Regions from separate parts of the Pseudoalteromonas sp. S4741 genome, predicted to be linked through region 1. Evidence: predicted binding sites of a transcription regulator. Region 1 holds the regulator's gene; the other holds the start of a gene.
What was found. Region 1 encodes sigma-54, which starts transcription at its own class of promoters, with help from an activator protein. Its sites were predicted from a motif close to GTTGGCACGNNNNTNGNNT; they were not measured.
Positions count from the first base shown of each region.

Region 2: fliE (flagellar hook-basal body complex protein FliE) is a predicted target of sigma-54. The motif match lies at 1,656-1,674, and genes of this name have one in related genera.

Region 1 is NZ_PNCN01000063.1:14,067-17,281, forward strand. It holds gene ptsN (PTS IIA-like nitrogen regulatory protein PtsN) at 1-378, opposite strand, end outside; gene hpf (ribosome hibernation promoting factor) at 383-670, opposite strand; gene CWC30_RS10600 (RNA polymerase factor sigma-54) at 697-2,196, opposite strand; gene lptB (LPS export ABC transporter ATP-binding protein) at 2,266-2,991, opposite strand; gene lptA (lipopolysaccharide transport periplasmic protein LptA) at 2,988-3,215, opposite strand, start outside.
Region 2 is NZ_PNCN01000035.1:44,778-47,992, reverse strand. It holds gene CWC30_RS06865 (sensor histidine kinase) at 1-135, shown strand, start outside; gene CWC30_RS06860 (sigma-54-dependent transcriptional regulator) at 132-1,556, shown strand; gene fliE (flagellar hook-basal body complex protein FliE) at 1,714-2,046, shown strand; gene fliF (flagellar basal-body MS-ring/collar protein FliF) at 2,067-3,215, shown strand, end outside.

The sequences.
Region 1 (3,215 bases):
ATCGTTGAGCTTTTCTGCTATAGTGGCTAAGGTTTTTAAATGCTGCTTATTGTCACCATCAGGTACAATTAAGGCAACAAAAATGTCGACCGGTCTGTTATCTATCGCATCAAAATTAATAGCCGTTTCGCTCACTAATATAAGAGCAAGAGGCTCTTGTACACCACTCATACGACCATGAGGAATTGCAATTCCTCGACCTATACCTGTACTCCCTAGTTTTTCTCTGGCGGTTAACGCGTTAAGAATATCTTGTTGTGTTAAATAGGGCAGTTTATTGTGAGCCAATTCACTGATAAATTCTAAAATTCTTTTTTTACTATTAAAAAGGACCGCAGCTTTACTGCAGTCCTGACAGATAAGTGAGCTTAATTTCATAGTGTTAGTGTCGAGCAAGTTTCTCTTTGTGTTTAATTACTTGACGATCTAGCTTGTCAATCAGCGAGTCTATAGCGGCATACATATCTTGGTGTTCAGTAGAAGCAAAAATCTCAGCGCCACTAACATGAACGGTTGCTTCGGCTTTTTGGTTTAGTTTTTCTACATCGAGAATAACGTGCACATTCGTTATGTGATCAGTGTGCCTCTGTAACTTCGAAAATTTACTATTTACGTAGTCTCTAAGCGAGTCGGTAATATCTACATGGCGACCAGTTAAATTCAGTTGCATAAACATTTTCCTCTTTGTTGTACGCCTTAAATCAAACTTTTACGTTGATTTGACGGGGGAATAGCTAGAGATTCGCGATACTTTGCAATAGTTCTCCTTGCTACTTTAATTCCTTGCTCAGCCAATATATCTGCAATTTTACTATCACTCAATGGTTTAGCTGAGTTTTCTGCAGCGATTAATTTTTTAATTAATGCGCGTATTGCTGTCGATGAACATTCGCCACCATTTTCAGTGCTTACATGGCTTGAAAAGAAATATTTAAGCTCAAAAATACCGCGTGGTGTGTGCATGTATTTTTGCGTAGTAACACGTGAAATAGTCGATTCGTGCATTTCTACCATTTCGGCCACGTCATTAAGTACCATAGGCTTCATCGCCTCAGGACCATGTTCAAAAAAGGCCTGTTGTTGTTGCACAATACAGTTAGTTACTTTAAGCAGTGTGTCGTTTCTACTTTCTAAGCTTTTTATAAACCATTTAGCTTCTTGTAAGTGTGAGCGAATAAACTGGCTATCGCCGCTTGATTTAACCGTACGCGACATAGCTGCATATTGGCTGTTTACCCTAATTTTAGGCATGCTATCTGGGTTTAGTTCAACCACCCAACGGCCTTTCACTTTTTTAACCGACACATCAGGAATAACGTACTCAGACTCTTCTCTAACAATAGTGTCAGCGGGTTTTGGGCTAAGCGTGTGAATTAACGTCATGACTTCTTTAAGCTCATCTTCTTTGAGCTTAGTTTTTTTCATTAACGTGCGATAATCACGCGCAGCCAGTAAGTCAATGTGATCGGTTAAGATCATTTTTGTTTCGTTTAAAAAAGGCGTGTCTTGGTCAAACTGATTTAGTTGAATACACAAACACTCTTGTAAACTACGCGCGGCTATTCCTACCGGATCAAATAACTGAATACGCTTTAAAACGGCTTCTATTTCATCAAGTTCAACTTCATCTTCTATGTCGTTTTCTTGATTAAAACTTTCTAATATTTCTTCACAGCTAAGGGTTAAAATACCAGAATCGTCCACAGCTTCTACGATTGCAATCGCGATGGCTTCATCTGTTGGGCTAAATGGCGTCAGTTGCAATTGCCACATTAAATATTCATGCAGCGTTTCAGTTGAAGAGCCTTGATAAATTGATTCATCTTCAGGCATTGGTCCCGAGGAAGAGGCAGGTGCTGCGCTCATGTATTCATCCCATGTAACATCCATTGCCATATCATCGCTAATGGTGTCTTTGGTCATGGCTTCGCCGCTATCTTGCTCATATTCGCTAGGTTTTTCATCAGCTGAAGCACTTAGCGTTGATTCATCGGTATCGGCTTTTTGTTCGTTTTTACCCGCAGCATCTTCACTGTAATCTTGTTCTTCAACTTCAAGCAAGGGATTACTATCGAGTGCTTCTTGAATTTCTTGCTGGAGATCCAATGTACTGAGCTGCAATAAGCGAATTGCTTGTTGCAACTGTGGAGTCATTGTAAGTTGCTGGCCCATGCGCAGCTGTAATGATTGCCTCATTTATCTCTAACAATCCTTTTAAATTAGTATGATTAATCTTAGCAGATGCTTAGTGGAATAACACACATATTAGAGCTTGAACTGCTCGCCCAAATAAACATCGCGTACTGTTTTATCGTTTAATACATATTCTGGAGTGCCTGATGCAATTAACTCCCCATGAGAAACTATGTAGGCTTTTTCACAAACATCAAGTGTTTCGCGGACGTTGTGATCTGTAATCAATACGCCAATTCCTCGGTTTTTAAGGTGCTCTATAATCTTTTTAATATCTAATACAGAGATAGGATCAACCCCTGCAAAGGGTTCGTCTAGTAGTATAAATTTAGGATTTGCTGCTAATGCTCGCGCAATTTCAACACGGCGACGCTCACCACCTGACAGAGCCATACCTTGGCTGTCACGAATATGCTGAATACTAAATTCATCAAGTAAATTATTTAAGGTATCTTCACGTTGTTGCTTATTGAGCCCTTTACGTGTTTCTAATATAGCCATTAAGTTTTGATAAACCGTCAGCTTTCTAAAAATAGATGATTCTTGTGGTAAATATCCTATCCCTAGGCGAGCTCGACTGTGCATTGGTAATAAAGTGATATCTTGATCATCGATTGATATTTTACCTTTATCGCTCGGTACAAGGCCTACAATCATGTAAAAGGTCGTGGTTTTACCTGCGCCATTGGGGCCAAGTAAGCCGACAATGCTGCCTGCTTCAACTTCTAGACCAACGTTTTTCACCACTTCACGGCCTTTATAGCTTTTCGCTAATAGCTCTGCTTTTAATGTGCTCATGGTTGGCCTTTATCGTCTTCTTTTTTGTTTTCAACAGGCACTAAAATAGTGTGTACACGGTCTGTTGAGTTTTCGTCTTTTTCTGCGCTAATTAACTGCTGCTCTATATCGTAGGTGATACTTTTAGCAGTTATTTTTTGACCTGCTTGAGCAATACTGGCATCGCCGATTAAGGTTAAAAAACGTTGCGAAACATCGTAACGTACTTCATTCGCACTGGCACT
Region 2 (3,215 bases), on a different contig from region 1:
GGACTTGCCGTTGTAAGTTCAGTGGCCAGTGCACATCAGGGACGTGTTGAAGCAAACAACAACCCACAAGGGGGAGCAATTTTTAGTATGTTGCTACCTATTAGTGTCACATCTAAATTAGGGGAGTCACAATGAGTAACACTATTTTAGTTGTAGAAGATGACGCCGGACTTCGTGAAGCATTAATTGATACGCTTGAAATGTCAGGTATAGCCTGTATGGCCGCCAATAGTGCCGAGCAAGCCATGGTGCTACTAAAAAAAGAAGTATTTTCATTGGTGGTCAGTGATGTACAAATGGGCGCAATGAGCGGCTTGGATTTATTACGTAGTATTAAATTAAATTACCCTGATTTACCCGTACTAATGATGACGGCCTACGCCACTATTGATGATGCTGTAGAGGCAATGCGTTTAGGCGCGATTGATTATATGGCTAAGCCATTTGCACCAGAAGTACTATTGAATATGGTGAGTCGTTACTTACCAGAAAAAGAAAAAGAAACAGACGGGCCCATTGTCGCCGACCCTAGTAGTATTCAATTACTCGAACTTGCTAATAAAGTTGCTCGATCAGATGCCAGTGTGATGGTGCTTGGCCCAAGTGGCTCTGGTAAAGAAGTACTGGCGCGTTATATTCATGATAAATCAAAACGCTGTAATGAACCGTTTGTTGCGATTAACTGTGCGGCTATTCCTGAAAATATGCTCGAAGCCACTTTATTTGGCTACGAAAAAGGCGCGTTTACCGGTGCTATTCAAGCTTGCCCTGGTAAGTTTGAACAAGCACAGGGCGGTACTATTTTACTTGATGAAATTACCGAAATGGATTTAGGCCTGCAAGCCAAGCTGTTACGTGTACTACAAGAGCGTGAAGTTGAGCGTTTAGGTGGTCGTAAAACCATTGCACTGGATGTACGTGTGCTTGCCACAAGTAACCGAGAGTTAAAAGAAGCGGTTGCTGAAAACCAGTTCCGCGAAGATTTATACTATCGACTCAATGTTTTCCCACTGCTGTGGCGACCACTGTGTGAGCGCCCAGGGGACATTATTGTGTTGGCTAAACATTTGATTGAACGTCACTTAAGTAAAAGCAAAGAGCCAATGGCGTATTTAGATAGCAGTGCAGAGCAAAAACTGCTTAGCCATAGTTGGCCCGGTAACGTACGCGAACTAGATAACGTTATTCAACGAGCATTAATTTTACGCAGTGGAAATAGTATTGATGAACATGCTATTTTTATCGAAAATCTAGCCCCAACGCATTTTGTAGCAGAAACTAAAGCTGACATTGAGCCTGTAAAAAGTAGTCTCAGTAACGCTTATTATGATGAAAAAGCAGCGCCTGTAGATGAGCAAAAAAATGATTTGTTAGCCGTCGATACCGGCAGTTACAAAGATGAGCTTAAAGATAAAGAACATCGCATAATTTTAGAAACCTTGGCACGCTGTCAAGGAAAGCGTAAAGAAGTAGCCGAAACCTTAGGTATTAGCCCACGTACTTTGCGTTACAAATTAGCACAAATGCGCGATTTAGGTATTTCCCTCCCAGCATAACCCCCATAAGCCCTAAGTTCAATCACTTGAATTTAGGGCTGTCAAAACTCTGACTGCTTAATTATTTTACTTAAAGCATTGTTTTAATTGGTTTTAATTTTTGGCATGTTTTGTGCTTTATTCTCTTTAAGAGTTTACTGCATTATCAGAGACAATTATGAAAATTCAAAACAGTGCTTTATTTCAAGAAATGCAATCAATGGCTGCAGAGGCCACACGTAGTAATCAAGTTAATAACTTGCCAACGCAAGTGCAATCAACCTCTACAGCACAGTTTGGTGACATGTTGAGTAATGCCCTTAATACAGTGCATGAACTTCAGCAAGACACAGGGCAAAAAGTAAAAGCGGTAGAGAATGGCGACAGAAGCGTATCACTTGCCGAGGCTATGATTGCTTCGCAAAAGTCTTCTGTGGCATTTGAAGCTACGGTACAGGTTCGTAATAAGCTTGTTGAATCTTATAAAGAAATTATGAATATGCCTGTTTAACTAGGTAGTGGAGAATTATAGTGGCGCAATCTAATCAATCTACAGATCTGGCACTTGCTGATGGCATGATGGAGCAAAGTGAAAACGAAGATCAACAAGAGCAAAAATCAGGCTATTTCAGTGCCCTTGGCGGTGTTGATGTTTTACGTCAAATTACCCTGATTGTTGCATTAGCTATTTGTTTAGCCATTGCTATTTTCGTTATTATTTGGGCTCGTCAGCCAGATATGCGCCCTTTAGGTAAAATGCAAACTGAAGAGTTAATAGAAACACTCGACTTTTTAGATGCACAAAAAATTGACTACCAACTTGATGGCAATGTGGTCTCGGTGGATGAAACTGAATATCAAAATATCAAGTTATTGATGACCCGTGAAGGTTTAGATCAAGGGCCTACATCAGGTAGCGACATTATTATGCAAGACATGGGGTTTGGGGTAAGCCAACGTTTAGAACGTGAGCGCCTTAAACATGGCCGTGAGCAACAACTTGCCCGTACTATAGAAGAGCTAAATAATGTTACTCGCGCCAAAGTATTGTTAGCGATTCCCAAAGAAAATGTATTTGCCCGTAGAGAGAAAAAACCCTCTGCGACTGTTGTACTTACTCTTAAACGCGGTCGCTCTCTAGATGGCGAAGAAGTTGACTCGGTTGTTGATATGATAGCTTCAGCAGTACAAGGGCTTGAGCCTTCGCGCGTTACTGTGACCGATCAAAATGGTCGTTTATTAAATTCAGGCTCGCAAACCTCTTTAGCTGCACGCTCACGTAAAGAATACGATATTGAACGTAAACGTGAGCAAGAATACCTAGAAAAAATCGACAGTATTTTGATCCCCGTGGTTGGATTAGGTAATTACACCGCACAAGTAGATTTAAGTATGGACTTTAGTGCGGTAGAAGAAACACAAAAACGTTACAACCCAGACTTACCTGCGGTAAGAAGTGAAACAACCTTTGAAGAAAATAATATTGGTGGTCTAGCGGTTGGTATTCCAGGCGCGCTGACTAATCAGCCACCAGTTAACTCAACTATTCCTGAAGATGCGATGGCGGGCGGTGCAGGCACTGCAACCTCACCGAGTAGAACTCACAAAGAAGCCACTCGTAACTATGAACTCGATACCACTATTTCACATAAGCGTCAGCAAACCGGTGTGATCCGCAGA